DNA from 4 places in the Thermosinus carboxydivorans Nor1 genome. Region 1 is predicted to be linked to each of the others. Evidence: riboswitches for the same ligand, from Rfam matches in the RefSeq annotation. Region 1 holds a riboswitch; each other region holds the start of a gene.
What was found. A riboswitch is a leader RNA that binds a small molecule or an ion and turns the genes downstream of it on or off. The one in region 1 is predicted to bind cyclic di-GMP.

Region 1 (8,047 bases):
GGGATGGCGCTTTTCTCGTCGGGCCTACTGCGCGGACGGCCGCATTGTGGGACAAATGCTGCCGCCTGCTGGCCGCAGAACGGGCCGCTGGCGGCGTGCTCGCCGTCGATACCGGGAAGGTTTCCACCATCACGGCCCATGCGCCGGGATATATTGACCGTGATCTGGAAATAATCGTTGGCTTGCAGACCGATGAGCCGCTTAAGCGCGGCGTCATCGTAAACGGCGGCATCCGGATGGCCGAACAGGCCTGCGAAGCCTATGGCTACCGGCTTGATCCGGCCATATCCGCAATCTATCATGAGCATCGCGTTACCCATAACACCGCCGTCTTCCGCGCTTATACCGAGGAAATGAAGCTGGCGCGGCGGGTGGGGATTATCACCGGCCTGCCTGATGCCTATGGGCGGGGCCGCATCATCGGCGACTACCGGCGGGTAGCCCTGTACGGCACGGATCGCCTGATCGCCGCCAAGCAAGCTGACCTTGGCCGGCTGGCCGCCGTGCCGATGACGGAAGAAGTCATCCGGCTCCGCGAGGAGGTCGCCATGCAGATCGCCGCCTTGGAGGACATGGCCAAAATGGCCGCCGCCTACGGTTTTGACATTACCCGCCCGGCGCTTGATGCGCGTGAAGCGGTGCAGTGGCTGTATTTCGGCTACCTGGCGGCCATCAAGGAGCAGAACGGCGCCGCCATGTCGCTCGGGCGCGTGTCTACCTTTCTTGATATTTACCTGGAACGGGACCTAGCGGCCGGCCGCATCAGCGAAGCCGAGGCGCAGGAGCTTATCGACCAGCTGGTGATTAAACTGCGGCTGGCCCGCCAACTGCGCACACCTGAATACAATGAACTATTTGCCGGCGACCCACTGTGGGTGACCGAGGCCATCGGCGGCATGGGCCTGGATGGCCGGACGCTGGTTACCCGCACTTCTTTCCGCATCCTGCAAACACTGTATAATCTGGGACCGGCGCCTGAGCCAAATTTGACGGTGCTGTGGTCAACAAACCTGCCTGACGGCTTTAAGCGGTTCTGTGCCCAAGTATCGCTGGACACGAGCGCTATTCAGTACGAAAACGACGATATAATGCGACCGGTCTATGGTGACGATTATGCCATCGCCTGCTGCGTGTCGGCGATGAAGGTAGGCAAGCAAATGCAGTTCTTCGGTGCCCGGGCTAACCTGGCCAAGGCGCTTTTATATGCTATCAACGGCGGCCGCGATGAGCTAACCGGCGAGCAGGTGGGGCCGGTCCTGCCGCTGCCGCAGGGTGAATATCTCGACTACGACGAGGTGCGGCAAAACTTTTCGCGTGTCCTTGCCTGGCTGGCCGGCCTGTATGTCAATACCATGAACCTTATTCACTATATGCACGATAAATATGCCTACGAAAGCGCGCAGATGGCGCTGCATGACACGGAAGTGGAGCGGTTGATGGCCTTCGGCGCGGCCGGCTTGTCGGTGGTGGCTGACGGTTTGAGCGCCATCCGGTACGGCAAAGTGAAAGCCGTGCGCGACGACCGCGGCCTGGCGGTAGATTTTGTCATTAGCGGCGACTATCCCTGTTTTGGCAACGACGACGACCGGGTGGATGCCATCGCCGCCGAGATCTGTCGCGAATTTATCGACAGGCTGAAGGAACATGCCGCCTATCGGGGCGCTGAGCATACCCTGTCGATCCTTACCATTACCTCTAATGTCGTTTATGGCCAGAAAACGGGGACAACACCTGACGGCCGCCAAGCCGGTGAGCCTTTCGCCCCCGGCGCCAATCCCATGCACGGGCGCGACCGCCGCGGGGCGCTGGCCGCTATCCGGTCGATTACCAAACTATCGTATGACGACTGCCGGGACGGTATTTCGTATACTTTCTCTGTCTTGCCTCCCGCCTTAGGCAAAACGGCGGCCGCGCGGCGGGATAACTTGGCAGGCATCCTCGACGCCTATGCCGCGCAGGGAGGACATCATATTAATATCAATGCCTTGGACCGCCGTGTTCTGGAGGACGCTATGGCCCATCCCGAAAATTATCCCCATCTCACCATCCGCGTCTCGGGGTATGCCGTTCACTTTACGAAACTGTCGCCCCGGCAGCAGCGCGAAGTGCTGGAGCGCACCTTCTATGAACGGTTGTAAGGAGGTAGTCATGCCGACCGGCATCTGCCATTCCTGTGAACCATGCGGCGCCGTCGACGGACAGGGTATCCGCTATGTCCTGTTTCTCGCCGGCTGCGCCTTGCGCTGTAAATTCTGTCATAACCCCGATACATGGCAGCCGACCGGCCGGCCGGTCACCGTTGACGCGGTGCTGTCCGACCTGGCCCGGTATGAGGCGTTTTACCGCTTTTCCGGGGGCGGGGTGACGGTGAGCGGCGGCGAGCCGCTCTTGCAGGCCGACTTTATAGCCGCTCTGTTTCGCGCCTGCCGCAAGCAAGGTATTCATACCACGCTGGATACAGCCGGTTTTGCGGCGCCGGCCAAGCTGGCGCAGGTGCTGCCCTATACCGACGCCGTCTTGTTCAGTATTAAGACGGCCATCCCGGACAAGCATGTGTGGCTTACCGGGAGGCCGCCGGGACCAATTCTGGAAAATTTGCGCGTTGCCACCGCCCGCGTACCGGTGACGGTGCGGTATGTCGTCATCCCCGGTTTAACCGACGGGGCGGCTGATTTAACGGCGTTGGCCGCCTTGCTGCATGGCCTGCCGCGGCTCGTCGCCGTGGAACTTTTGCCCTATCATACCCTTGGCCGGGCCAAATGGGAGGGCCTTGGTCGCCGCTATCCTTTGGACGGCATCGCGGGCGCCCGGCGCGAGCATATGCTTGCCGTGCAGGCAGCCTTAACAGCGCAAGGAATTAAGGTAATCGAGGCAGAATACTAACAGGAAATTATATTGGCCGGAGGTATGCATGCTTTCCCAATTATTGCTCGGTTTATCCACCTTTATTACGGGAATCGTCCTGGTGGCTATCGGCACCGATTTCGGCCGCATTATTAACGTCACCGTCGGCGTTATCGCCGGGTCGGTGTTTATTCTCCTTGGCATGGCCCGCCTGAAATACGTCTGGGTCAACTGGCGGCACAGGGAGAGATAGAAACCTTGCCAATACCCGCCCGAATGGTCTAAAATATATAGGTTACAGCGAGCATGGAAAGTGGAGGGGAACCGCGGAGGCGCGGAGAGAGATAATTTTTGCTTTAGCGCGATGAATATCGCGCCTCTGTGTCCTCCGTGGTTGAATAACGGTTTTCATGCTTTGTGGTGCCAATTTATTGGCATGATTATCTTTGCAGTAAGGTGGAGTTTACATGAGCACCAATTTGGAAGTAGGTATTGTTGGGCTGCCCAACGTGGGCAAGAGCACTTTGTTCAACGCCATTACCAAGGCAGGGGCGGAAGCGGCCAATTACCCCTTTTGCACCATTGAACCCAACGTGGGTGTGGTGGAAGTGCCGGACGAGCGGCTGTGGACGCTGGCCGAGATGTATAAGCCGCGCAAGACAACACCAACCGCCATGCGGTTTGTCGACATCGCCGGTCTGGTCAAGGGTGCATCCCAGGGTGAGGGGCTTGGCAACAAGTTTTTGTCCCACATCCGTCAGGTCGATGCCGTGGCTCAGGTGGTACGCTGCTTTGCCGATGCCAACATCACCCATGTCGAAGGAGCGCTTGACCCCTTGCGCGATATTGAGATTATCAACACCGAGCTGTGCCTTGCCGACCTGGAGACGGTGGCAAAACGATTTGAGCGCACACAAAAAATGGCCAAAGCCGGTGATAAAAAAGCCCAGAGCGAGTTTGCCGTCCTTGAGCGCCTGCGGACCGGGCTGGGTGAGGGCCAGCCGGCGCGACGGCTGGGCTTAAGCGAAGAAGAACAGGCGTTGGTGCGCGATCTCAACTTGCTCACCCTCAAACCGGTGCTATTTGTCGCCAATGTTAGCGAAGACGATGTAGCCGCTCCGGACGCCAACCCCTATGTGCAGGCGGTTAAACAGTATGCCGCCGGGGAAGGGGCAGAGGTGATCGCCGTTTCGGCCAAACTCGAGGCGGAAATTGCCGAGCTGCCCGACGAGGAAGCCAAACAGTTTCTGGTCGAGCTGGGCCTTGCCGAGTCGGGGTTGGACAAGCTCATTAAGGCCGGGTATAAGCTGCTGGGCCTTATCACCTTTTTCACCGCCGGCGAACAGGAAGTGCGGGCGTGGACCATCCGGCAGGGCACCAAGGCGCCGCAGGCGGCCGGCAAAATTCATAGCGATATCGAGCGCGGCTTTATCCGGGCCGAGGTAGTGTCTTATACCGACCTCATGGCCGCTGGCAGCTACGGCGCGGCCCGAGAAAAGGGCCTCATCCGCCTGGAAGGTAAAGACTACGTGATGCAGGACGGCGACGTGGTCTATTTCCGGTTCAACGTGTAAGAGGTGCAAAACCGCCATTTCCCGGGCAATATTTCGCCTGAATTTCCAATTTCAGACGGTGAAAGACCAGACCTCCTGCAGCAGCTTTAAGGCTGCGAACAGGAGGTCTTTGTCATATAATACCGTCCGAAACTCAGGCGGAGGTTCTGCAGTGGGCAATTGGCTAGCCAATCGCCCGGTGAGCAGTTTACCGGCGCTGCAGGCTGTCAAGGGCCAGGTGGCGACCGGGTCGGGCTCCGGTTGGGACAAAATTCCCAAAAATGGGACTTATTGCCCAAAAAAGGACTTGTCAAGGCCTGGAAGCTATAGTATGATAAAACAAAAGAGGTAGGTTTTCGACATATTTCGATATACATAAGTTGGGCAAACCCGGCGAAAGCCGGGGACGCAAAGCCATGGGTCTAAGGACATTGGGTGTCTATGATCGCCAGGTTGCCAATTAGCATTAGAGCTAATTGTTTGTATATTATGCAATGATGAAGCGATTATAAGCTGGTTGGCAGGCGGACAGCCTGCATTTTTGCTGTTTTTCGCGGACAACCTGGTTTCATTGCTTTCGCTATTATTTGGCGTATAAATTTTGCCGGGAGGGAAGCGCAATGGCCGGAACAGGCGGAAACGGCGGCTTAGAGACGGCAGGCAACATTGCCGAACGCGATATTTATGATGAGGACGGCGTCTTGCTGGTGGCCAAAGGCAAAGAAATAACGCCGCAGGTCTATCGGCGGCTGCTCGAGCGCAAAGTGGCACTCGAGCGAAGGGGGACCGAAATTACGTCCCCCCCCCCCCCCCGCGCATGCAAACGCACGATGATGGACTAGTAGTTGCTGCAGTCACTAGGCTAACTGAAACTATACACGGGTTGGACCAGGACTTGATCGCGGCCGCGGCGGCGCGGGTAGGAGCGTTTCTCGAAACCGCCCGCCACAGCGTTTGGGGCGTACACTTGGGCGCGCTGGTCGGGTATGCCGGCTGGGTTTATTCCCATTCTTTGAATGTGGCGCTCTTGGCGATAATGATTGGCGAAAGACTGGGGCTGGACAGGCAGGCTGGTCAGGCGCTCGGGCTTGGCGCGCTGCTCCATGACATAGGCATGGTGCTGGTGCCGCCGGAAGTTCTCAACCGACCTGGCCGGCTGCGGGCCGAGGAGTGGCTGCTGGTAAGGCAGCATCCCCGCGTCGGCTGCGACATGCTCAGACCGCTGGCGATGGAAGACTCGGTCTTGACAATTATTGCCCAGCATCATGAGCGCTACGATGGCAGCGGGTATCCGGCCGGGATACGGGGAAGCGAGATCAGCTTGCTGGCCGGTATCGTGGCAATTGCCGATGCCTTTGACGCCGTGACGTCGGAGCGGAGCTATCGACTCAGGCTGGAACCACGCCAGGCCTTTGCACTGATAAAAAAGGAGCAGCACCTGTTTTTGCCGGAAGCGGTGGCGGGGCTGGAGAGAGTCCTGCCACCTGCCTGGCATAGTGCGTCAGGCGGGCAAGAAGAATAGGTATAAATAATTTATAGAGAGGAGCGAGAGAAAGCGATGTTGCCGGAATGCGACAGACAAGCGCCTGACGCGGAGTGGGCAGTATGGACATGGCATCTTGACGATGATGTGTTCGTTTTCGGATCAGGCTGCAGCCTGGTTGGCGGAGAAATCTTGCGCGCCGACCTGCTGGCGCTGCTGCCGCCGCCCGAGGCGGCGCGGCTCAATGAGCATCTGGATGCTGCCGCTGATGGCGGCAGCATCAATATTGCCTTTACCGCCGCCGGCCGCCGCTGGCGGCTGCGGGGACAGGCCGCGCCGCCAGCGGCGGCCGGCAGCAGAATGGTTACCGGAATTATTGAGGCCACGGCGGCGGACGACAAGCTGGGGGAAAGCGATGCGGCCGGGGCGCCGGCCGAACGCCAGGCGGCGGTAAATAGCTGGCTGGCAGTTGTGAACAATGCGCTGACCGATTTGGTAAAAGATGCGGTGCTAACCGTTATACTCACAATGGTTCTGGAGGCCGCCGCCAATATTTTTCGGGCCAGCGGCGGGCAGTTCATTCTCTGCGGTCCGGACGGGCCGAAGGTGGTGGCGGCAGCCGACGTGGCCGCCGGCGTCCAACCGGAACCCAGTCTGGTGGAGCAAGTGTGCCAGAGCGGCTCAATCCGGTTTGATTGCGGTGGCGACGGCGGCGGGGTAACGGTTGGCATTCCGGTCTTTGACACGGCTGTTAATGTACACGGCATAATTGTCTTTTATGATTGCAAACTTCAACATGGTGAAAAAAGCGAGGCTATTTACCTCATGGGCCAATTGGCAGCGCTGGTCGCGTTGATTATGAAAAAGGTGCAGCTGCAGGCGCAGTTGGAACAGGCGCAGGCTAAGTGCCACCAGGCGGAAGCCGAGCTGCAGCAGCAACAGCGGCTGGTGGCGACGGTGTTTGAAAGCCTGCCGGGCTATGCTTTTTACCGCGATGTTGACGGCCGCTATCTTCTTGTCAACCAGCAGTTTGCCGCGGCGCTGGGTCTGCGGCCGGACGAAGTGATCGGGCGGACTATTTATGAACTGCATGAGCCGGCGCGGGCGCAGCGGTATGCCGCCGAGGACAAGCAACTGATTGACGGCGAGCTGTCGGTATGGGCCGACGAGGAGTTGATTGCCAGCGGCGGCCGCAAGCTCATCGTGTATATGCAGAAAGTGCCGGTGCGGGACGAAGCTGGCAGGGTGACCGGCATTATCGGCCTGGCGGTGGACATTACCGAACATAAGCAGTTGGAAGTGAAGCTGACCGAGGCGCTGGCCGCAGCGGAAGCGGCTAATCAGGCCAAGGACCAGTTTCTGGCCGCCATGTCGCATGAGTTGCGCACGCCGCTCAATGCCATCATGGGGTTTTCCGAAGTCTTGCTGGACCAGCATTTCGGGCCCCTTAACGATAAACAGCAGGTCTATGTTAACGATATTCTAGACAGCGCGCGGCATTTATTGGAAATCATCAATGACGTGCTCGACCTGGCCAAACTTAATGCAGGGAAAACCAACTTCTATCCCGAAACGGTCGATATTGCGAAGCTGCTGCGCCAGACGCTGGGCATCATTAAAGACCGGGCGGCGGCCAAAAACATTGCGGTGGAACTGGCGGTGGACGCCGGCGTCCCGCCACAAGTCCAGGTGGATGTCCGCCGGTTCAAGCAGATCATGTACAACCTATTGTCCAATGCCGTAAAGTTCACGCCGGATGGCGGCGCTATCAAAGTGGAATGCCGCGATGCCGGCGAGTGGTTGGAAATAAGCGTGGAAGATACAGGCATCGGTATCGCCGCCACGCATGCCGAACACATTTTTGAACCGTTTTACCAGGTAAGCGGCAACCTGACGGCCAAGACACCTGGCACCGGCCTGGGACTGGCGATCACCCGCCAGCTTGTCGAGCTGCACGGCGGCCGTATCTGGCTTGAACGCAGCGAGCCGGGCCAGGGAAGCCGGTTTACTTTCGTGTTGCCGGTCAGGCAGGACGGCGGCGAGTGTGGGGTGATAGTTCGTGAACGCTAAAGCGAAAATCCTGGTAATCGAAGATGACGCGCGCAGCGCCCGCCTGATGGAAGCCCTCCTTATGCCGGCCGGCTACGAAGTGCAGACAGTCGGCAGC
Region 2 (8,047 bases), on a different contig from region 1:
TGCCAACCGGCAGCAGCGCAGCCAGCAAATAACTTAGCGCAAAATAGCCCGCAAAAACCTTAGATAATTGAGACATTTCCCAGTATTACTCCTTTTACCCTGCTTGTTAATAGTCTTTTTACAACGACTAAATTCATTACCTGCTATGGCGACAGAGCAAAGCAACAACATCGCGAGCAGGCACAGGCGGACTTAACAAATAGCCCTGGTATTTATCGCACCCGGCTGCTTGCAAAAGCGTGAGCTGTTCTACCGTTTCCACCCCCTCGGCTACAGTGCTCAATCCCAAGTCAGCCGCCAGTCTTATAACTGTCTGGACTATAGCGTAACTGCTGACATCGTGGGTTACATCAGCGACAAATAACCTGTCAATTTTGACCGTGTCCAGAGGAAACAGTTTTATATATTTAAATGATGAATAGCCGATGCCAAAATCATCGAATGCAATCGTTATCCCGCTGCGGCGCAACTCCGCCAGCATGTCCCGCACCACGGCTGTGCTGACAATCTCAATATTTTCGGTAATTTCCAATTCCAAAAATTGTGGCTCAAGCCCGGTAGCAGCAAGTACCCTTCTTACCGCCTTATTTAACCATCCTCCTGCAAAACAGTTCGCCGAAATATTTACGGCTATCCGGCCAAATTTCACCCCGGCATCCAGCCATTTTTTCCCCTGCCGACAAGCATGTTCAAGCACCCATTCGGTTAGCCGGTTGGCAAGGCCGGACCGTTCCGCCAGCAGAACAAAGCAAGCCGGCGGTATCTCCCCATACACCGGGTGCTTCCAGCGTAACAGCGCTTCAACCCCGGTCACTTGGCCGGTAGCAATTTGCACCTGCGGCTGGTAATACAACTCAAGCTTATCAGTTAAAATTGCTTCGCGAAGATCAGCTACCAGGGCCATCTCTTGTGTCAAATCCAGTTTCATTGTCTGGTCATAGGTCGTCCACGTATTGTGTCCGCTGCTTTGCGCCTTAAGAATAGCCTGTCCGCCTTTTTTGATTAGTTCTTCAAGATCGGTGCCGTCGTCAGGGTACCGGACCAGCCCGGCATTAATCGTCATGCTCAGATTGTAGTCGCCAACTTTCAGGGGCTGACCGGTATTTTCAATAAGTCGCGCGAATAATTGCCCAACCTCCGCCTGGTTAGCAGCTTGTCCGGTTATTATAAACAAAAACTCGGTATCACGTAATTTAAACAGGCGATGCGCCTCGTCGACTAGGCTGCCCACCTGTTTGCTTACATGCTTCATGGCCTTTTTTTTGGCCTCCGGCCCAAAGATACGAGCAACCTGGTGCAGGCAGCCTATATCCCATAACAGCATTGCCAGTGGGGCCTGCCGGGTCAGCATCTCCCACTCTTTTTTCAATTCCCGCTTACCCGGAATACGTACGCCGGTCGTTTTCCCCCGGCTTGGCGCCGCCCTCGGCAGCTGGATATACATCAACCGCTGCGTAAGTTCCGCCGGCTCCTTGCCCGTCAGCTGCGGCACGCCATAAACTTTTATACCAGTCCCCACCTTGGTCGAAAAGGACGCGAGCAATTCATTCCAAGGCCGCCCTACTAATTCTCCGGCTTGACAACCCAGAACCTTAAGCCCCGGTCCTTCGGCATAACAGACATTGCCGGTGCGGGTATCGATTTTTAGCATAATATAGGGACTAGCTGACAAAAAAAGTTCCCTCCCGCCACTCTCGCCACCAAGCCAGCTTGCAACCTAACCTGACAAGAGGCGTTGGTTGCTAATGGTTGACAGGATAAAGCTAAAAAAATTTGAGATATTTTAGACGAAAAAATTATATTAAAGTTACCGCTGATATTTCTTTCATTTTTTTTACTTGTTTTTAAGTTTTGGTTACTATTTCCACGTAGAATCTTTACTATTTCGACAAAATTTTGCTAACTTGAAAAGCAAACCAGTACTTGATCCTCTTTACTCTGCCAAAAATTTGTTATTGATTTTCTAAGTAAAGAGTAAATAAAATATTTTAAATAAAAATTTGTTAGCACTCACTAATTCTGAGTGCTAACAACGTCATTATGGTCTGGGCATTTATTCACCAGCCGGGCATAGATGCACGTGTACTATCCGCCCCCAGATTTTGCCCTCAGCTGTATTCTGGCGACCACCGGCAGGCGACCATAAAAGAAATTACCCAGTTGGTTGGCAACCAGACATTTCTGCTCCCGGAGTTTAGCTGAGCAGCCTGCATCAGTCTGCTGGTTATTTGTGCTCGCTGACAGCAATCATGTTACAAGGCGGTGATAACATGAATGTACTGTTGGTGAACGATGACCCGCTGGAGCTTGAACAGCAGAAACTTCTTATCCAGTCTGTCTGCCCCCACTGGCGCCTATTTACTGCCGGTAACGGTTCGGCAGCCATAAACCTGACGACAACCAATTATTTTGAGCTAGCGTTTCTGAACATCAATCTTCCGGCCCAGTCCGACCTGATCGTAGCCGGAAAGCTTCGCCAGTCGGGTCGAGTAAAGGATATCGTCATCGTTACCGCCCACCAGGACTTTGCCATCGCCCACGCGGCGATCAAAATCGGCGCTGCCGATCTTCTCATCAAACCCATCTCCGCAGATGAACTAAATACCATTCTCAGCAGATATTTGCCCCCAAAAAACACCAAGCCTGTTTATTCCCCGCTCATAACTAAAGTATTGACAATTTTGGAGAACCGTTACGCTGAACGTCTTTCCCTAACCAATATAGCGGCCACGGTACATGTCAATCCTTCATACCTCAGCCGCCGCTTCAAAGCCGAGGTCGGCTATTCCTTTTCCCAATACCTTATAAACCTTCGCCTAAAAATCGCCAAAGACCTATTGATCAGCCGTCCTGACCTCAGCATCGCCCAGATAGCCGAGCAGACCGGGTTTGCCAGCCAACAGTATCTGAGCGCTTTATTCCATCGCAATACCGGCCTTACCCCGCGCGAATATCGCAAAAATAACCCCGCTTGCCGCAATCAGCACCAGCCCTACGGTTGTTCCGACCAACCCGTCAGTAGCTAACTGTAAAGCGTCCGCTCTTTCTGGCAGTCGCCTGTCGGTCGGTCGCCCACCACGGCGATGAGTTGCCTGTTCCAGCGCCTAGCCCTATTAGCCCTCTGTGCAGACAGGCTATAGCAAAAAATCAAAACAAAAATTGACAAATTGTGTTATAATATAAATTAATTAACAATTATTTTATTATTATAGCTAAATTTACAATTTAACAGTTAATCGCAATAGCAATTATCCAAGGGCAAACCTGTCGAAAGGCAGGGACGCAAAGCCAAGGGCCTAAGGAATAGAAATTATTCTATGGCAGCCGGTTGCATGATTGCACCGGATCCTTCTATGCCCTTAGACATAGAAGGACTTTTTATTTTGAAAAAGGAGGGGATAAAGGTATGAGGTATATGGAAAGAGGTGGAATATGGCGTCAATTTTTTGAGGGGAAGGAGATGTTTATGAAATACCTGCGAATAAACATACAAAGCCTGCTAACAAGGATGACCGTATTTTTCGGGCTGGTCGTGCTGGCAGGGTGTGTGGCCCTGCGGAGAAACTTGCTAGCCTGGACAAATCAGTCGGCCAGATTGGGGAAATTATGGGCGTAATTACCGGCATCGCCGACCAGACCAACCTTTTGGCCCTCAATGCCGCCATTGAAGCGGCGCGGGCGGGCGAAGCCGGCCGCGGCTTTGCCGTGGTGGCCGAGGAAGTGCGCAAACTCGCCGAACAGTCGCGCGCTTCAGCCGACCAAATCAAACAATTGCTGGACACCATCGGCGCCGAAACTGGCGAGGTGGTGGCAACGGCCAAGGTAACCCAGGACCAAGTGACCAACCAAATTGAAAATGTCAAAAATACTGTGCGGTCGTTCGACGACATCTTAGCTTCGGTTGCAGCAATTGCCCCCATGATTGCCGCCGCCTACCAGGAAATGGACAAAACGGTCAAAGCTAAAGACGCGGTATTGGACCGCGTCTTTAGCGTTAGCGCCGTATCAGAAGAGACCTCGGCCGCTTCCGAAGAGATTGCCGCATCGGCCGAAGAGCTTACTGCTTCGACCCAGGAGATTGCCGCCGGCGCTCAGCAGGTGCTCGAGGTGGCCAAACGGCTGGACGAGCAAGTCGAGCGGTTCAAAGTTTAACGCCTAGATATATAAATATTAAGGCCCTAGCATAAGACCAGGGCCTTTTTGAAAAAATGAATTGTTTTCAGGAGGCAAATTAAATGAATACCAGCCAATACTTAGAAATGTTTTTGGCTGAGTCACGCGAACACCTGCAAACTTTAAATCACTGTTTATTAAACCTGGAAAACAATCCCAGTAACTTATCCATCCTTGATGAAATATTCCGGAGTGCCCATACTATCAAAGGCATGTCCGCTACGATGGGCTTTGCGGTTATTGCCGAACTGACCCATGAAATGGAAAATATTCTTGATTTATTGCGCAAGGCTGATTTAAAAGTTACCAACGAAATCATTGATAACTTGTTTAAATGCATTGATACGCTGGAACAGCTAATCGAACATGCCGCTACCGGTAGCGATAGCAAAATAGATATTGCTGGCTTAGTGGGTCAATTGCGCCAGCTGGCCAAAGGCGAAAGCTCCTTTGAAAGCATTGGCAAAAATTCGAAAGATGATACGGCCTTCGGACTGAATTTTAATGATGCGGAAATCATGGCGATTAAAATGGCCAAAGCACAAGGACGGCAGGTGTATGAAGTCCAAATCCAGCTGCGGGAAGACTGCTTGCTAAAATCAGCCCGTGCTTATCTAGTAATAAAAGCTTTAGATGAACTAGGTGACATACTTAAAAGTGTTCCCACGGTCGAGGAACTAGAACAAGAAAACTTTGACCTAAGCTTTCACGTAGCACTTATCAGCGATGACGAACCGGAAAAAATCAAACAAGTGATTTTGAACATCGCGGAAATTGCCAGTGTGACGGTGCGCCCTTGCCCGCTGCCCGAAGCGGCCGATTGTAACCAAAGCAAAAAAAACAGTGACCACAGCCTCAAACCAGAAAACGATAAAAAAGATAAACAAGTCCCGCCGCAAACACCCAACACTGCCAACACTAAAATCAAAGGCACGCAGACAGTCAGAGTAGATATTGAAAAATTTGATACCCTCCTTAATCTTGTGGGTGAACTGGTCATTAATAAAACCAGGCTGGAGCAAATCGGCCAGACGCATCGGTTGGCCGATTTAATCGAAACAATTGAACAAATGGATCGCGTCACTACCGACCTCCAGGCAGTAGTCATGAAGGTACGCATGGTTCCTGTCGGGCAGGTGTTTAATCGTTTCCCGCGAATGGTGCGCGACTTGTCGCGAGAATTAAACAAAGAAATCAACCTGATTATCCAAGGTGAAGAAACCGAACTTGACCGTACAGTCATAGACGAAATAGGCGATCCGTTGGTTCATCTCTTACGCAATGCGATTGATCATGGCATAGAAAGTTCAGCAGAACGGCAAGAAAAAGGAAAAAATCTTGTTGGCGAAATCCGCCTGATCGCTCGCCATGAGGGCAATAATGTAATCATTATTGTGGAAGACGATGGAAGAGGTATTAACCCTGAAATTGTTAAGCAAAAAGCGGTCCAAAAGGGACTTATCACCCAAAACGAAGCAGACAAAATGGATAATAGCGAGGCAATCCGCTTAATTTTCCAGCCAGGGTTTTCGACTGCTGAAAACGTCACTGACATATCCGGCCGGGGGGTCGGCATGGATGCCGTGAAAACAAAGATTGAGTCGTTGGGGGGAATAGTAGATGTAGAAACCAAAATCAATGAGGGAAGCAAGTTTAAAATCCGGCTGCCGCTTACCCTGGCGATTATTCAGGCACTATTAGTACAAGTTCACGATGAAATTTATGCCATCCCCCTGGGCTCAATTGACAGCACCATCAGTATTAAGCCGGAAGAAATTAAAACTGTCCAAAACCGTGAGGCCATTTTGTATAGAGGCCAGGTTATTCCTATTGTACGTCTGGCTAAAGTTCTAGACGTACCGGTGACCTATCAACAAAAACAGGACGACCTGTTTGTAGTAATCGTCCGCACAAACAACCATTTAGCAGGAATTGTTGTTGATAACCTTATTGGTCAACAGGAAATTGTTATCAAGTCTTTAGGTAAATTACTGTCTGGCGTTAAAGTAGCCGCCGGCGCAACAATCTTAGGCAACGGTCAGGTTGCGCTTATCCTGAATGTAGATACATTAACAAAATAAGGAGACCGATTTGTTATGGCTGAAAATTTTGGTTCTGACAACCAGGTTCAGGTTGTAGTGTTTAAATTAGGACAAGAAGAATATGGCATAAATATTTTGCAGGTACAGGAAATAAAACAGATGACCGAAATTACCCGTATTCCCCAAGTGCCTGACTACATCACCGGCGTTATCAATTTGCGCGGGAGCGTTTTGCCGGTAATGGACTTAAAAAGACGCCTTGGCCTAGCACCCCAGCCTATTACTGACGACACGCGGATTGTTATTGTCAAAATTGACGATACAGCTATTGGTATGATTGTCGATGCTGTTACCGAAGTGTTAACAATAAACCGGGAAAATATCGAACCGCCTCAGGCTGGCATTTGCGCAACATCGCCCAACTACCTGAGCGGCGTAGGTAAGCTCAATGACCGTCTGCTTATCCTGCTGAACGTTACCAATATTATTAGCATTGGTCAATAAGAAGTTTAGTAAAAATATAATGAGCTGTGGTGAAAAGATGAAAGCTGAGTATTTGAATGTTATTCTGACCTCTACCATAAACGTTATAAAACAATGGATGGGAAAAGATTTTGTTTTGGCCCAAAAAAGTTTAAAACATACGCCTATTACAACAAAACCACTGACGGTTGTCGTTGGTGTCAATGGCGATTTAAGCGGCAACGTATTTATTTCTTTTGAAGCTGGAACGGCTAAAAAACTGGCATCGTCAATGGCAGGCGGTTTTGTTTTTGAAGAAATAGACGAATTATGCAAAAGCGCTATCGGCGAAATTGGCAATGTCATTATGGGAAATATTTGCACCGCTTTTGCCGAAAAAGGGAAAAAAATCGACATTACACCTCCCGTCCTTGTCGAAGGCGAAAACATAAAATTAGGCACCAAGTATTCTCCGCTAGTGTCCTTAGATTTGAAATCCGTAAATAATGAAGAAATAACCTTAGACATATCGCTTAGCGATTGAGCTTTTCGGCTGATTTGATTAAACACCAGGAGGTTTTGCTATCTATATGGGTGCAAAAGTTCTAATCGTTGATGACGCAGCATTCATGCGAATGGTTTTAAAAAACATTTTGACAAATAATGGCTTTGAAGTAGCAGGCGAGGCCGAAAATGGCAAGGAAGCCGTTATTAAATATACAGAACTAAAGCCAGATCTAGTAACAATGGATATTACTATGCCTGAAATGGATGGAATAACTGCCGTAAAAGAAATCAAAAAACTGGATCCCCAGGCCAAAATCATTATGTGTTCTGCCATGGGACAACAAGCTATGGTGATAGAAGCTATTAAAGCAGGAGCGAGTGATTTTATCGTCAAGCCTTTTAAAGAAGATTTAGTAGTTGAAAAATTAAACATTCAACAGGCTAAATAGATCAATAAATTCCGCTTCTTTCGATGCTACGACTAACAACCACGTATACCGCCTTGAGCAGAGAAGCCGCATAAAGAAATGCCGGTACGCAGTTCGACCCGAAGTGGTCAAGCTTTTTTGAATCCTGCTTTGGATGAAGGACGAAAATAAAAATAATTCCTTAAGTCTTTGGTAAAACAGTTAAGAAAAAAATATAGTGAAATCGGAGGACACATGATGAGGCATAGTGAAAATAAAATGAAACAATTGGATAAGTTGGTTTCTCTGGAAGAAGCCCAGGGAGTATCCATCCTTACCAGTGAAGAACTGGACGAGCTATTGAAGGAACTGACAGACATGGTTCAAGAGCTGGAGAAACTGGCAGTAGGCAGGACAAATTGCTGAACAGCAGCTAGTCATGTCCCGACTGAGAAA
Region 3 (8,047 bases), on a different contig from region 1:
GCCAGGTACGCACCATACAAGAGCAACAAAACGAAGATAGTCGTCTGCCGCGGATCCCAGTTCCAGTAAGCCCCCCAGGTCAGTTTGGCAAAAATTGCCCCGCTTATGGTAGCAAGCAGGCAGAAAACAAGGCCCCAGCCGGCAGCAGCCGCTCCCCACCAGTCGTAAACGATATCGCCTGTCCGCAGGTAGCGCACCGCCCAATAGGCAGACAGCATAAAGGCCATGACCGCCACCCAGGCGACGGGAATATGGAAAAAAGCGATCCGGACAAGGTCGCCTAAGCCTTCGGTCGGCGATACTACGAACAATATAGCATAGATGATGCCGCCAAGCCAAATCAATAGTACAAATAAGGCCATAACTACTCCCCTTCACTCCTGCCAGAGATAATCAAATAAGAGCGAACCGCCCACTATCCAGGCCGCGTCGAAAGCCGCCAGAAATGCCAGTTCCGGCGCCGCCGGCAACGCGCCGCCAAACAGCGTGGCCGTGCAATGGATGTTCATGAGTAGCACGGGCAGCAGCACCGGAAAAGTGATGACCGTAAATAAGGCGCCCTGCCCTTGTGCGCGGACGACCATGCCAGCCGTCAGCGTAGCCGCTTAGGACTGGTTTGAGGGTAGCCTGGAGGTATAAGGCAAAAAGAAGCGAAAAAAGAATGGACCGCTCTCTAGCGGCCGAGTTTCGGTTTTGAGGGATGTTATGACTAGCGACAGGATTTGGGAGATTGACGCCCTGCGGGGCCTGGCTATCGTCCTCATGGTCGTGTTCCACCTTGTCGTGGATCTAAAAGATTTTTATGGCGCCAAACTGGAATACCTGAGCGGCTTTTGGTTCTGGGTAGGCCGTTCATCGGCCGTGCTGTTCATGCTCCTGTCCGGCGTCAGCACCGTTCTCGGCCGCCGCCCGCTACGGCGAGGAATGGCCGTTTTCGCATGGGGCATGGTCCTTACGGCTATAACCTACATATATAATCCCCAGACCTATATCCGCTTCGGTATTTTACATTTGCTGGGCGTAAGCATGCTACTGGGACATGGCCTGCGGCGATTTCACCCCGCTATCGTAACCATTATCGCTTTCGCTTTTCTGGCCTTAGGGCAGCTGGCCAAAACAAATGCCGTTTCCCATTCGCTTTTCCTGCCCTTTGGTATCATGCCGGAAAACTTTACCTCGCTGGACTACTATCCAATTTTTCCCTGGACCGGGGTATTCTTATTAGGGTACGCCCTTGGCCGGACAGTATACAAGCGAAAAATGAGCCGAATACCCGGCCCCCCTCGGTTCATTTGGCTGACAACGCTCGGCAGGCGTTCACTTTTCATCTACCTCATCCACCAACCGGTGCTGTTGACCCTATTATACCTAGGTCATCGGCTTTGGCGGTAATTAGCCTCCAAACCATTTAAATTGTGCCCTTAAGCCGACGAAACCCCGGACAATTACTCTGTCCGGGGGCTATCTCACTCTGTTCCTCCCTATTATAAAATTGTATTGAACAGATATCCGGTAAATATGATGGTCACTGTCATAATACCGACAAAAACGGCGATGAGCTTCGGCTTCAGCACGTTGCGGAGTATAATCATCTCCGGCAAACTCAGCGCCGTCACCGACATCATGAAGGCCAGCACCGTCCCAATACTCATGCCTTTTTCCACCAGCGCGTAGACAATGGGGATGGTGCCGGCAGCGTTGGAATAAAGAGGCACGCCAATAGCCACGGCCAGCGGGACGGCAAACCAGTTGTCTTTACCCGCATATTGTACTAAAAAGTCCGCGGGCGCATAACCGTGAATGAAACCACCGATAGCAATGGCTACCACCACATAGGGCCAAATCTTGCGCAATAATTCGCTTGTATAACTGAGCGCATAGTCCACCCGGTCGCGAAAAGCGACGGTGGCCGTCGTCTGCCCCTGTCCGACCTTCATTTTAAACACATATTCTTCTACCAGATGCTCTAGTTTCAGCTTACCGATCACCATGCCGGCGATAATCGCAACCGTTAGGCCGGAAAGCATATAAATGGCGGCAATCTTCCAGCCAAACATGCCCCACAATAAGACTACTGCAATCTCATTCACCATCGGCGACGAAATAAGAAAGGAGAACGTTACCCCCAGCGGCACTCCCGACTCAAGAAAACCGATAAATAACGGCACCGCCGAGCAAGAGCAGAAGGGCGTAACTATCCCTAGCAGCGCGGCGGAGATGTTACCGAAAAATTCCCGCTTATGGCTGAGAATTTGTCGTGTTCGCTCCGGTGAAAAGTAGGTGCGGATAATCGCCACGACGAAAACAATCACGGCCAGCATGAAGAAAATTTTCATGGTGTCGTAGATGAAAAAATTAGCGGCATCAGCCAGCTTGCTGCCAGGCGCCAGTTGAAAAACCTGGTACGTGAGGTAATCAGCGATGTACTGGAACATAAACGAAACACCTCTTTTTTTATTATATTTTTTGTATTTATATATTTAAATATGTTTTTATTATAATAAAACACTTTTTTCCCGTCAATATCTTTTAGTTTGCCAAAAATAATTTTGGCAATGTATTTCCTAGTATTTTATAATATAATAGAATTATAAAAAAATCATATAGAAAGGAGGTTTGACTATGTCTGAGCGGCAAAAACTTTTTTTGATTATTATAGTCTTTCTGGCAGCCTACTTTATGCCGACCGAGCACCCACGGGTGCAAAGCGCCATACTGGAAGCATTCGCCATGCTGCATGAATATGCCCGAGAGCACGTCTTACTATGCCTCGTCCCTGCTTTCTTCATTGCCGGCGCCGTATCCGTCTTCGTCCGACAGGACGCCGTCATGCGTTATCTAGGTGCGGGGGCGAATAAACTTCTTGCCTACAGCGTGGCTTCCGTCTCCGGTACGATATTAGCCGTATGCTCCTGTACGGTCCTGCCGTTGTTCGCCGGCATCTATACCCGCGGCGCGGGGATCGGTCCAGCCACGGCTTTCCTCTATTCCGGTCCGGCCATCAATATCCTGGCCATTGTCATGACCGCCCGCATCCTTGGCCTGGAACTTGGCGTGGCTCGCACCATCGGCGCTATTGCCTTTTCAGTGATCATCGGCTTGGCCATGGCCTTTATCTATCGAGAAGAAGAAAAAGCAAAAGAAGAAAACTTCGTAATGCCTGACGAAACAAACCTTTCCCGTAAATTATGGCAAGAAATTGTTTACTTCGCTACGATGGTCGCTTTTCTCGTTTTCGCCAACTGGGGCCGCCCCTTGGAAACAACCGGTTTCTGGGCCACCGTGTATGCATATAAGTGGTGGCTGGCCGGCGTGAGTTTAGCCGGTGTTTTGTTCACTGTCAGCAGTTGGTTTAAAGCGGAAGAGCGCCACGAATGGTACGGCAGCGCCTGGTTCTTCGCCAAACAAATTCTACCGCTCCTTTTAGGAGGCGTGCTGTTTGCGGGCCTGCTCCTCGGCCGGCCGGGCACCGATGCCGGCCTGATTCCGGACGAATACGTGAAGACCTTGGTCGGCGGCAACAGCTTAGGAGCTAACTTGTTTGCCAGTATAATGGGGGCACTGATGTATTTTGCCACCCTGACCGAAGTGCCCATTATCCAGGGTCTCCTCGGCTCTGGCATGGGTAAAGGTCCGGCCCTGGCCCTGCTGCTCGCTGGCCCGGCCCTGAGTCTGCCCAGCATGCTGGTAATCCGGCAAATCATGGGTACCCAAAAAACGCTTGTTTATGTATCATTAGTAGTAGTCATGTCTACCATTACAGGCATGATTTATGGGGCTCTATTCTAAAAAATCAAGAGGTGATAATTTTTATGAAAATCGAAATCCTGGGAACCGGCTGCGCCAAATGCACTAACCTTTTCGAAAATGCGCAAAAGGCTGTTGACATGCTCGGCCTGGACGCCACCGTCACTAAAGTCACTGACATTAAAGCCATTATGTCCTATGGCGTCATGATGACGCCCGCCTTAGTGGTGGACGGCGTAGTAAAAGTAGCTGGTAAACTGCTCTCCCCCGAGGAAATTGCCAAACTTTTAAAATAAAATAGAGAGGAGAAAATTTATGGCGGAAACTTGTTCTTGTTCGGCAGCCCCGACCTTATTTTTCCCCTGTTCGGGCGGTTCAAACGTAGGTCAACTGGCTAACGACATCTCGCGGCAGCTCGCCATGGAAGGCCATGGCAAACACTTCTGTTTAGCCGGCATCGGCGCTCATATCAGCGGCATGGTTGCTTCGGCCAAAGCCGGTAGCAAAATTGTCGCCATTGATGGTTGCCCCTTGAAGTGCGCGGCAAAAACGTTAGCGGAAGCCAATGTCCCCGTTACCCATAGCATTGTCCTCACTGACTGGGGCGTAGAAAAAACGTACAACCTCTTCCCAGAGTCAGAACTCGTACAAAAGAACAAAGAACGACTTCTCGCCATTATTGACTAACATGAAAAGACGCTGCCGGGGCAGCGTCTTTTCATGTTAGTAGCAGTTTGAAGTTTTTAAATCCGAAAGACACTGACAGACTGCTGCAACTCTTGAGCCAACCTGGCAAGCGCCTGGCTAGCGGATGCGATTTCTTCCGCCGATGCCAGCTGTTCTTGGGTCGCCGCCGACACGGTCTGCGATTCTGCTGCCGTCATTTTGCTCAACTCGTCAAGATGCGCAACCGCCCCAACAATCTGCTGACTGCCGGCTGCGAGCCGGTCAATAGCCGCGGTGATTTCTTTGATTTGGCCGGAAACCTCGGTTACCAAACTAACAATTTCGCGGAAGGCCTGGCCGGCGGTATTGACGACTTCCGTCCCCGTCCTGACGGCCCGAGTCCCGCTTTCCATAGCCATAACGGCTTTCGCCGTCTCACCCTGGATCTCACCAATCAGGGCAGCAATCTGTTTGGCCGCTTCCTGCGCCTGTTCGGCCAATTTTCTTATTTCCTCGGCCACAACGGCAAAACCACGCCCCGCTTCTCCGGCGCGAGCCGCCTCAATGGCGGCATTTAAGGCCAGCAGATTTGTCTGGCTGGCAATGCCGGCGATGGTATCCACGATTTGACCAATCTGGTCGGACCGGTTGCCAAGACTGGCAACAGCCTGGGCAGAAGCGGCTACGGTCTGCTCAATCTGCGCCATCTGGCCAACTGCCTGGTCTACCAGGTTGCTGCCATTTTGGGCTTTGCCGGCAGCCTGGTCCGATTGAAGTGCAACCTGCTTGGCATTAACCGCCACCTGCTGAATACTTGCCGACATCTCTTGCAACACCGCCGAAGTGTTCTCCAGTTCAGCAAGTTGCCTTTCAGCGTCTTTGGCCACATCAGTGATGGACGCGGCTACCTGGCCGGCTGCCTGGGTAGACTGGTCAGCGCTGGCCGTCAGTTCTTCACTTGAGGCGGCTAAATGCTCGGCATTGGCATTTATCCTCATTACCAGCTCTTTTAGCCGGTCAGTCATGATGTTAAAGGCTTCTGCCAACTGGGCAATTTCATCACGCCCGCTTACCGGCAGCTGCTGCGTAAAATCCCCTTGGGCAACAGCGCGGGTAAATTCCACTACCTGGCCGATTGGCCGGGCTATCGACCGCGCAATTACCACGGCAGCGGCAACAATAAACAGTATTACCGCCACCACCATCGCGCCTGATACCACGATATGGCGGCGAGCGTCGGCCAATGCCTCGTCTTGCGGCAACTGAATGATTACGCCCCACCCTGTGCTGGGCACATAAGCGTAACCAGCTAGTTTCTTTTCATTTTCAAACTCATAGGCGACAAAGCCGGTTGTCCTCGCCATCGCCCTTTGTACCGGCAGCAAGTCGCTGACATTCTTAAGATTTATGACAAAGTCCTTTTTAGGATGGACTATCAGCCGGCCAGTATTGTCGGTAACAAACGTATACCCTGTTTCGCCCGGCTTAATCTTCTGGGTTTTAGCATCAAGCGCCCCCAAATCGACGGTAGCGCAAAGCGCTCCCACCACCTCGCCTTGGGCATTTTTCACCGGTACGCCAATTATCACCGTTGGGCGCCCGGTCAATTTGGAAATAAGAGCGTCACTGATCGCGACTGGCGCACCCTTCATTATTGCCTGGAAATAAGCCCTGTCGGCAATATTGACAGGCTCGCCCGCATCGCGGGCGATCTGGCGTCCGGTCGTATCGGCCACATAAACATTGGTAAAATCAGTATATTGCTGTTTAACCAGCTTTAACATCGGAACTTGTTGCGCTGGATCCATGCTCATAATTTGCGGGGTCTGACTTATTAGCCGCAAAGCATCAGTCCATGACTGAACCATGCTTTCAAATTCACCGGCCAAAACTGCCGCCATTCGCTGATTATCCTGATATGTACTCTGCACATCTTTCTGATAAGTCTGATAGAAACTAATTCCGCTTAGAACTACCAACGGCGCCAGCGCAACCACAACGAAAGTCAATAGTAGTTTAGTCTTCATCGTGAACCGGGAAAGCAGTTTTGTCATTTTGCCGTCTCCTTTCCTGTTTATGGCGAAATAAAAAAGGCAGACAAATGCTGCCTAAATACAATCAGTTAACTCCTGTTAACCGGCAGCTGGCAATCATAGACACGAAGTCCTTAGACCCTTTAGCTTTGCGTCCCCGCCTTTCGACGGGTTTGCCCAATATTCAGCATGAAAAGTTATGCCGTCTTTCATGTTATAACATAGCTGCACCGTCGGTCAAGTCCAGTAAAGTTCATAATATTAATTATGTAAAAATATATGGCTCCAAACTAATTGAAGCCAATTTAAAAATTCTCAAATACTGCCAATAGGCGGCGTATTGTCGTATTTTATTTTAAGTGTTTCAAAAGACTCTGGCTATGGCTGATCTGCTGGCTTAACGTCTCTTCCACCAGGTTGATGACTTCTAGTACGGAGGGATAAAGGATACGATAAATTACTTTTGTGCCTTCCTTGCGAGAGCCGATAAGACCCTGTTTCTTGAGAATGCTTAAATGCTGCGACAAATTGGATTGCTCAATATCTATCTCGGCCGATAAATCACATACGCACCGTTCACCGGGGCCCAGCATCTTCAAAATTCTGATCCGGGCCGGATGGGCAAGAGATTTGAGAAAATCGGCTGTCATTTTTGTCACTAGTTCTTCCATATACCCACCTTAGTTTTTCTTATTATATAAAATAAATATAAATATTCTACCCAATCCCTGTCAATGGCCTACTGTCAGGCCTTATTGCCTCCGCTATCGGCTGCCTGCATCAACGAATGAGTCTCTATTTGGGCCAAATGATCCCGGACAAAGTTTAACCACAACCTGGCGGCATGCGAAAGATAACGCCGTTTGTTCCAGATGATCGACATTTGGAGAAACAGCTGCGGATCGGCTAGCGGAACCGAAACAATGGTTTTAGGGTCCAGTTGCTCGCAAATTTTACTGGGTAAGAGAGCAATACCAAGATTGGCAGCCACGATTTGGGTCATCAACTCCCGTTGCGATGTTTCGAAAATAATTTTTGGCTGAAACCCGGCGAGCCGGCAGCGGTCGACAATTGCGTCATGGAGACTAAAGTCTTTACGGTATAAGACAAACGCCTCATCGGCAAGGAGGGCGAAATCTACTTCCGGGTATTGGCTTAAGGGATGGCTAGGATGCATGATGACCCACAAAGGATCTTGGGTAAATTCAATTACTTCATAGTTTTCGTTATTGCTTGGACAGCAAATGACCCCAATATCCAGCGACCCGTCCTGAATACCAAGTTCAACTTTTTTGGAACCATACTCAAACAGGACAATATCAATATTAGGATATTTCTGCCGAAATTGGCCGAGCAGCTCGGCAAAGGCCGTAGCCCCCGTTATTGGCGGTAAACCAATACTGACTTTGCCTTTTTCCAGCTTCGCCATACTTTCGAATTCTGTAGTAATATTTTGGAATAGCGACACTATATGTTGCGCCTGGGAAAACAATATTTCGCCGGCATCGGTCAATTGGACGTATTTTGAATTGCGGTTAAATAGGGCTACCCCGAGTTCATTTTCCAAGTCCTTAATCATTTTGCTGATTGTCGACTGCGAG
Region 4 (8,047 bases), on a different contig from region 1:
ACCATCGGCGTAAAAATGCTGCTGGCGCCAAGGGGCGCCGCCAGCCCCAAGCCGTCGCGGATGCTGGCCTGAGCCGAGGTCAGGGCCTTAATCATCGTCCAATTGGCCGTCGTCTTCTTCACCACGTCCAAAGCGCTGATGATGGGAACCCCGCCGCGCACCAGCGTTCCTAGCATACGGCTAAACCGGGCAATAGCAATTTTTCGCAGCAACATCCCAAAAACCGGCAAACGAAGTGCTACCTGGTCAATAACCGGTCGGACGCGGGGCTGCCGCGCTAGAAGGGCTACGCCGTAAATACCGGCGGCGGCGACGCCAAAGACACCCGGCCAGTAATTGCGGAGGAAATGGCTGACACCCAGCAGTACCCGCGTCAGCAGCGGCAGCTCAACTTTCAAGTTGTTAAATAAAGTCATAAAAGTGGGAAAAACAAAAGTTAAAATAAAAGTTACCGATAAAGCGGCCATGGCAATGACTACTGCCGGATAGACAAGCGCCGACTTGACTTTCTCGTTGAGTTTGTGTTCTTTCTCGAAATGTACGGCCAGGCGGTTCAAGACCTCGTCCAGGACGCCGCCCAGTTCGCCCGCTTCCACCATGCTCACCATGATGACCGGAAAGACCTGAGGATGATTGCCCAGCGCCCGGGATAAAGTTTCCCCTTCCTGGACCTTGCGGTAGACGTCTTGGACGGCCGATTTAAGCTTTGGGTTGTACGTCTGATCGATCAAGATACTCAAACAATTGAGGAGCGGGAGCCCCGCATCTATCATTGTGGCGAACTGACGGCAAAACACGGCGAGGTCTTTAACGGTTACCCGCCTTACCATATTTATAAGGCTATGAAAAGAAAACGGTTCCTTTTTTTCTTTAATTTGAGTTACATAATATCCTTGGCCACGAATATACGCCGCGACGGCAGCCTCGTTTTCGGCCAAAATAGTACCTGTCACCACCTGGCCAGTACGGTCTTTGGCCTTATATTCAAACGGTTTGGCCACCTGTTCCACTCCTGTCAAGAGCGTCTACCGTATCATATTCTGTAAACGCTGAAATGATTATCCATTGATCAGCTTCAGAAACATTTCCTGGTCCATTGCCCGCGCCAGGGCATCTTCCCTGCTGATAAGGCCGCGCCGGTACAAGTCACGCAGCGCCATGTCCATGGTCTGCATCCCCACCTTGCCGCCGGTTTGGATAACCGAGAGAAGTTGATGGGTTTTGCCTTCGCGGATAAGGTTGCGCACTGCCGGCGTAGCCACCAGCACTTCCAAGGCGGCCACCCGGCCCCTTCCGTCCTGACGGGGCAGGAGCTGCTGGGCAATAATCCCCTGGAGGGTTAGGGAAAGCTGCACCCTGATTTGCTGTTGCTGATAAGGTGGAAAGACATCGATAATCCGGTCAATGGTTTGGGCGGCATCGCCAGTATGCAGGGTGGCAAACACCAGGTGCCCGGTCTCAGCGGCAGTAATGGCAATCCCGATAGTCTCGGCATCGCGCATCTCGCCCACCAGTATGACGTCCGGGTCCTCCCGCAGGGCCGCCCGCAGCGCATTGGCGAACGAACGGGTGTCGGTGTTTATTTCTCGCTGATTGACAATGCACTTTTTATGCTGGTGCAAATATTCGATCGGGTCTTCCAATGTGATGATGTGACACGACCGCTCGCTGTTAATGAGATCAATCATAGCCGCTAGCGTTGTTGACTTGCCGCTTCCTGTCGGACCGGTTACCAGCACCAGCCCGCGCGGCTTACGGGCCAGCGTCTTTATTACTTCCGGGTGGCCCAATTCATCAAGGGTAGGTACTTTCTCGGCAACAACCCGGACGGCTATGGCCGTAAAGCCGCGTTGCCGGAAAGCGTTCACGCGGAAACGGCTAAATCCCGGGATCGCATAGGAAAAATCAACTTCTCCCTGTTCGCGGAATTTGGCTTGCTGCTCCGCCGTAGCTATAGAATTAAAAAGTTTCTCAGTTGCATCAGCAGTAAGAGGTGAAGAATCTGTTAGAACCAGACTGCCGTGAATGCGCAGAACCGGCGGCGCCCCTACCGTAATATGTAGATCGGAAGCCTGACGCAGCACCGCTTCCCGTAATAACTCTTCCACTGTCATTTAGTTAGCCCCCATATTCACCAGTATAGGCAACACGCATAACCTCTTCTATCGTCGTTATTCCCGCTAAAGCCTTGTCAACGCCGTCCTGCCGCATGGTACGCATGCCTTCCTGCTTGGCGACTGCTGCCAGCTCGTCGCTGGACGTTCGCCGATTGATAAGTTCCCGCAACCTCGGGCTAACTTTCATCACTTCGTGAATAGCTACTCGGCCACGATACCCGGTATGACTGCAGCGTGGGCAGCCAACGCCACGGTATAGCGTAATGTCCTGAGCGGACAAATGCCCAAGAAACAATCGTTCCGGCGCTTCGGCCTCCGGAGTGTATGGCTTCTTGCAGTCCGGACAAATGACCCGCACCAGCCGCTGGGCCACGACGCCTAAAACAGATGAAGCCACTAAAAAGGGTTCGACGCCCATATCGATCAACCGGGTTATCGCCCCCGGCGCATCGTTGGTATGGAGGGTGGTAAAAACCAAATGACCGGTTAAGGCGGCCCTAATGGCAATATCCGCTGTCTCGGCGTCGCGGATTTCCCCCACCATGACAATGTTGGGGTCTTGGCGCAGTATTGACCGCAACCCGCTGGCAAAGGTTAAGCCTGCTTTATAATTGACCTGCACCTGATTGATCCCGTCAAGGCGGTATTCCACAGGGTCTTCGACCGTAATAATGTTTTTGCCGGGTGAATTTATTTCCGTCAAAGTAGAATATAGGGTAGTCGTCTTCCCTGAGCCGGTAGGCCCGGTAATAAGGATCATACCGTAGGACTGGGAGTATATTTGCCGGTACCGTTTAAGATTCTCCGGGGAAAATCCTAGCTTGTTAATATCAAGAACAACTGCCCGTTTATCCAATAGGCGCATTACCACTTTTTCGCCCAGAATAGTAGGGAGAGTAGATACACGAATATCAATATCGCGGCCTGCTTCCTGGACTTTAATTCGTCCGTCCTGGGGCACGCGTTTTTCGGCAATGTCCATTTCGCTCATGATTTTTATCCTTGAGACAATCGCCGCGTGAACATGACGGGGAAAGGTGACCACTTCCCGCAAAACGCCGTCCACCCGGAAGCGCACCCGCAAGTGCTTATCCTGCGGCTCTATATGGATATCACTGGCCCGCTCCTTAACGGCCTGGCTAATGAGAGAATTGACGATGCTGACTACCGGCGCGTCATCAGATGTAGTAACTTCGACAATATTGCTGGTATCTTCCGGCCGCAGCTTGTTAACCGCTTTTTCCACCAGTTCTTTTACACCGTAAGTTTCGTTGATCGCCCGGATGATTTCCTTCTCCGCGGCAATAACCGGCTCGACTTCACAGCCGGAAACCATACGGACATCGTCAATAGCGTAAAAGTTGGTAGGGTCTACCATGGCTAGCGTCAGTTTGCGGCCCTCTTTTTTAATTGGTATTACTTGGTAGCGCTCCGCCAGAGAAGCCGGAATAGTCGCCGCTGCCTCCGGATCGGGCGGCACGCTTCCCAAGTCGATATGAGGAACTCCCAGCTGGAATTCAAGGACCTCTATCATACTGTCCTCAGTTATATACCCGAGGTTGATCAGAACTTTCCCCAGCCGTTCCCCCGTCTTTTTTTGCACATTAAGGGCTTTTTCAAGCTGTTCAGGCGTTATGAGACCCGCCTCAAGCAGCAAATCGCCCAAGCGTTTCCGTGTTTTCACCATGCCCGCCCCCAAAAACGAAAAACAACCGCCAACAGCAAAAACGTTATTTTGCATCTGGTCGGTTGCACTACTTGCTCGGTCCGGACTAAGTGCCCACATTACTGTCCGGACTTCATCACACCCATTGCAGTATTGTTTTGACTACGTATATATTCGTAATAAATTGGTAAAAATCCTGCAATGAAGTAGACGGGTTTACAATATTTCAAAGAACTGTTAATTCATGTAACCGTTGTTTTAAGATCCCGGCCATAATCTCCCGCGGCGCCTCGTGGCCCGTCCACAAAGTAAATGCCAAAGCGCCCTGCTCGACCAGCATGCCAACTCCGCATACCGTTTGGTGCCCGCGCCTGGCGGCCTCAAGCAGCAGCCGCGTTTCTTGCGGATTATAAATCAAGTCGCAAACAACGGCCCCGGGATTGAGCTGCTCCCAGTCAATATCAGGCATCTCATGACTATTGGGCCACATTCCTACTGGGGTGCAATTAACCAAGAGATCACACTCCGCCAACTGGCGACTAAATTCCGCAGTTGCCCACGGCACCGCAGAAATAATTGGATCCTTAGCGGCAAAAGAGGCCGCCAGTGTTGCCGCTTTGTCGCCGCTACGCGCCACAACGGTAATTTGCGCCGCATCATGGTGGATAAGCCCGGCGGCTACGGCGCGTGCGGCGCCGCCCGCCCCTAACAGGACGACTCTTTTTCCGTTTGGCTTAACGCCAGCCGCCGCAAGAGCGGCAATAAAAGCGGCGGCATCAGTATTATGGCCAGTTGCCCGGCCGTCTTCAATAATAATAGTATTTACGGCGCCAACCATGCGAGCGGTATCGTCCAAGGCATCTAAATACGCCATAACTGCCACTTTATGGGGAATGGTAACATTGGCTCCGGCAAACCCCATGGCCTTCAATCCGGCGATAGCGGCGCCAAGATTGTCAGGTTTTACCGCTAAGGGTAAATACACATAATCCAGCCCCAGGTACCGGAAGGCAGCATTTTGCATCGCCGGTGACAACGAATGCTCTACCGGCCAGCCGAAGAGAGCAATGGGTCTGGTCTTGCCGGTAATCATAAGTACACCTCCGGCCGCCGGTCCTGCCAGACCGACATTTTCTCCCGCGCCTTCGCGACTAACGCAAAGTCGGCCTCGGCATATAGGATCGTTTCTTCCTCTCCGCCTTCCGCCAAAACCTCTCCTGACGGCCCGATAAGCATCGAATGGCCGTAGAAAGGATTCCCCTTGTGCTCGCCAACACAATTGACAACGCAGAGAAACACCTGGTTTTCGATAGCCCGGGTACGGCTTAACAAATGCCAGTGCTCGCCCCGGGCAGTCGGCCATTCCGCCGGCAGAAAAACAATTTGGGCTCCATCTAACGCCAGTACCCGAAACAGTTCAGGGAATCGCAAGTCATAGCAAATCGCAATGCCCGCAGTGACCCCCTTTAAATTAAAAGTACACCGGCGATCACCGGCGGCAAAAAAGCGTTCTTCTCCCATCATACTGAAGAGGTGGATCTTTCGGTACTCGGCGGCAACATTTCCGTCCGGACCTATTACTACCGCGCCGTTATAAACTTTTCCGTTTTTTCGTAATGGAATAGAGCCGGCGATGATATAAGCGCCATATTTCCTGGAAATATTTGACATTTCACTGATAGTCAGACCTTCAACATCCTCGGCCCACTTGTCCACTTCCCGCAGGGCATACCCTGTTGTCCAAATCTCCGGTAGGACGACAACATCCGCCCGGGCTGCTCCTTCCTGGGCTAACGCCAGCCCGCGGCGGCGATTTTCCGCGACGGCGCCGGCGATTACTTTCATCTGTACTAATGCAATGCGCATTTTATCACCCTGTTCTTATTTCATAAGTCCTTTTGCCCGTAAAAGCAGTACGGCAAGTTTTTCGAACTGTCTATGGATTCTTGTGCCGATAAACTCCTTCGTCGTCAGCGGCTTCACCCAAATGGTATAAAGGCCAAGGCGGTTGCCGCCCAAAATGTCGGTAAACAACTGGTCACCGACCACAGCCGCCTGGTGGGGCTGAACGCCTAAGACAGCTAGAGCCCGGCGAAAACCCGCTTTGGCGGGTTTATACGCGCGCGAAACAAAGGGAAGGTTAAACCGCTGAGCAATCTCTTTAACCCTTTTCTGCCAGTTATTGGACACGATAGCGACCTTAAATCCTCTAGCCTGTACTTCATTCAGCCAGTCGGTGATGCGCGGACACATTTCCAGACTGTTCCACGGAACAATGGTATTGTCCAAATCGAAAATAATGCCGCAAATACCAAGCCTTTCCAGATCATTCAGATCAATCTCGTGCAATGTGTTGACCGTCATATCTGGACACAACAGTCTGTACAATCCGCCACCCCCCATAGGATAACTCAGGCAAATTATATGAAAATTATAGCACGAGTAATCAAAAAACTAAAGACTGCTTCCCGGTAAGATAGTGTCAAGACATTGTAGGGTTTTTTAAAAGACATCCATCGCTCAATGCAGTTTCTATAAAATATAGGCAGCCGGCTATGAAACCAGCGTGTTAGTTTGCCGGCTGTTTTGGATCGATTTCCACACTTATTTCAAACATCCGATGCCAGGGAAACGATATATGGATCTTCTCCGGCGGCGCTAACAGATATTGCTGGGCAAACTGGCGGATTCTCCTTTCCGTTTCCTGAGCAATTTGCGGTTCCAACTCGCCGATGAACTCCGAGTAACTTTGGTGGGAATATAATAGTTCTCGGTAAATTTCTTTTCGCAGGTTGGCCTGATAAGCCCAATCGTCCAGATAGCGAATCGCTAGAAGCCGTTTGCGTTCGTCAAGCGGCATTTCCCTGGCCAGCATGCCTTGGCCGACGGCATAGCCCAGCGTATTGCTCGCCGTGTTCCAGCCCGAGTATGCGTGGAGCTTGTCGAGCAAACCACGGGCAAATAATTCGTGCAGCAAAGAATTGTCGGCGCCATTGGCAAAAGCGATATCGGCGACTGCTACAGGCGTTCCGGCTTGTATGCCGCGTTCGATGGCGTCGACGAATTGGCTGACAGTTTGCGAAGGCATGGCAATATTATCGAATATTTCGGCCTCAGGCGTATTTCCCGTCAGCGGGGTGTTCACCGCCAGAAGGAGGTCCGGTTTTACCCGACCATTGGCTACCTCTGCACCTGCCGCCTTGATAAGTTCGAGAATTGTGCGGTCAATCGGCTGATCTTCATAACTGGCAAGAGTCGCCGGTCCCTTCCCTAAGGCATATTCAATTTTTACAATCGGCTTCTGGTTGGTTAATTCATTATACGCGCGCGCAAGCAGCACCATCCCCAGCTGATCGGCACCAGGAAACGAGGCGTATTGGTCAGCCGATAAGCCTTCAGCCAGTTTGGCCAGCAGGCGGCTTTCCTTGTGCGACTGCGAAAATGGGGAAGTATCATCGCGGCCAACGAGCAAAAAGTCGATTTTGCCCGCTTTCGTCAGGTTAATAAGGCCGGCGTTTACTTTATAATTTTTCCCCCGCCGCTTAAACCAGTCAGCGAGAAATTCTGGCGGAACGGCTTTGGCCGCCGTTTCCAACATCGCTTGTTCTTCGCCCGTCAAGCCTTGTACCTCTGCTTTATCTTGCAGAGCGGTCAGCTGAAAAATTTGTCCGCCATAGGTTGCGTAATATAAAGGCTCAACTCCGCCATTACTGGCACGGGGTGTTCGCATGATCGTAGTAAATACATAAATGCGCGCGTCCGGCGCTATTGCCTTAAGCTTATTGAACCGCTGCAACCGCCATTCGAGTACAACGCTGCTAAAGTCATGCGTTCGCGAATCTACTAATCCGCCATATATCAACGAATCGGCCGACAAAACCATGGCGTCAGCGTTATTGGCATTTTTCTCTAACCATTGCCACAGTCTTTCCGGATCGCCGCTTTGCCCAGCACTTGCCAAATATTCGATTGGTGGCGACAGAATGTCAAAATTGGCCGCTTTGACAGTATCTGTCGGATAAGCTAAAGAAACCGGTCGGTTGTCTATTGGCACATAAAGAATGGCCTTGGCCCAAGCTGTTGATGTGGCCGTAATGAACAGCAAAACCGCTAAGATGAAGAGAAACTTTTTCATTGTTTTACCTACACCCGTTCTATGTTGCATTTTTACTATATCTATTTCTCGCACCCATATACCCTACCGAAAAAACTTTGACTATTAGATAACGCCGCCGGGCGCAAGCACTGTTTGGCTCAGGAACTG

Region 2: another riboswitch for cyclic di-GMP. It lies ahead of TCARDRAFT_RS01850 (methyl-accepting chemotaxis protein); the one in region 1 lies ahead of TCARDRAFT_RS10695 (hypothetical protein).
Region 3: another riboswitch for cyclic di-GMP. It lies ahead of TCARDRAFT_RS07415 (methyl-accepting chemotaxis protein); the one in region 1 lies ahead of TCARDRAFT_RS10695 (hypothetical protein).
Region 4: another riboswitch for cyclic di-GMP. It lies ahead of gspE (type II secretion system ATPase GspE); the one in region 1 lies ahead of TCARDRAFT_RS10695 (hypothetical protein).

Annotation. Positions count from the first base shown of each region.
Region 1 covers NZ_AAWL01000017.1:8,062-16,108, reverse strand. The annotation lists gene pflB (formate C-acetyltransferase) at 1-2,138, shown strand, start outside; gene pflA (pyruvate formate-lyase-activating protein) at 2,125-2,883, shown strand; gene TCARDRAFT_RS10710 (hypothetical protein) at 2,912-3,097, shown strand; gene ychF (redox-regulated ATPase YchF) at 3,312-4,418, shown strand; cyclic di-GMP riboswitch class I at 4,771-4,858, shown strand; gene TCARDRAFT_RS10695 (hypothetical protein) at 5,018-5,239, shown strand; gene TCARDRAFT_RS14685 (HD-GYP domain-containing protein) at 5,293-5,919, shown strand; gene TCARDRAFT_RS14680 (sensor histidine kinase) at 5,956-7,950, shown strand; gene TCARDRAFT_RS10680 (HD domain-containing phosphohydrolase) at 7,940-8,047, shown strand, end outside.
Region 2 covers NZ_AAWL01000002.1:56,690-64,736, forward strand. The annotation lists gene TCARDRAFT_RS01830 (methyl-accepting chemotaxis protein) at 1-76, opposite strand, end outside; gene TCARDRAFT_RS01835 (putative bifunctional diguanylate cyclase/phosphodiesterase) at 137-1,672, opposite strand; gene TCARDRAFT_RS01840 (response regulator transcription factor) at 2,271-3,026, shown strand; cyclic di-GMP riboswitch class I at 3,248-3,336, shown strand; partial or broken gene TCARDRAFT_RS01850 (methyl-accepting chemotaxis protein) at 3,592-4,152, shown strand; gene TCARDRAFT_RS01855 (chemotaxis protein CheA) at 4,236-6,254, shown strand; gene TCARDRAFT_RS01860 (chemotaxis protein CheW) at 6,270-6,719, shown strand; gene TCARDRAFT_RS01865 (chemotaxis protein CheX) at 6,757-7,221, shown strand; gene TCARDRAFT_RS01870 (response regulator) at 7,268-7,633, shown strand; gene TCARDRAFT_RS15415 (hypothetical protein) at 7,847-8,017, shown strand.
Region 3 covers NZ_AAWL01000008.1:68,582-76,628, reverse strand. The annotation lists gene ccsA (cytochrome c biogenesis protein) at 1-362, opposite strand, end outside; gene TCARDRAFT_RS07445 (hypothetical protein) at 375-584, opposite strand; gene TCARDRAFT_RS07440 (heparan-alpha-glucosaminide N-acetyltransferase) at 706-1,392, shown strand; gene TCARDRAFT_RS07435 (permease) at 1,485-2,435, opposite strand; gene TCARDRAFT_RS07430 (permease) at 2,623-3,789, shown strand; gene TCARDRAFT_RS07425 (thioredoxin family protein) at 3,813-4,043, shown strand; gene TCARDRAFT_RS07420 (putative zinc-binding protein) at 4,063-4,434, shown strand; gene TCARDRAFT_RS07415 (methyl-accepting chemotaxis protein) at 4,491-6,467, opposite strand; cyclic di-GMP riboswitch class I at 6,549-6,634, opposite strand; gene TCARDRAFT_RS07405 (ArsR/SmtB family transcription factor) at 6,797-7,117, opposite strand; gene TCARDRAFT_RS07400 (LysR family transcriptional regulator) at 7,192-8,047, opposite strand, start outside.
Region 4 covers NZ_AAWL01000006.1:64,037-72,083, forward strand. The annotation lists gene TCARDRAFT_RS06095 (type II secretion system F family protein) at 1-1,001, opposite strand, end outside; gene TCARDRAFT_RS06100 (type IV pilus twitching motility protein PilT) at 1,059-2,114, opposite strand; gene gspE (type II secretion system ATPase GspE) at 2,119-3,804, opposite strand; cyclic di-GMP riboswitch class II at 3,852-3,935, opposite strand; gene TCARDRAFT_RS06110 (shikimate dehydrogenase) at 4,010-4,876, opposite strand; gene TCARDRAFT_RS15475 (carbon-nitrogen family hydrolase) at 4,873-5,649, opposite strand; gene TCARDRAFT_RS06120 (YqeG family HAD IIIA-type phosphatase) at 5,665-6,171, opposite strand; gene TCARDRAFT_RS06125 (DUF4127 family protein) at 6,353-7,918, opposite strand.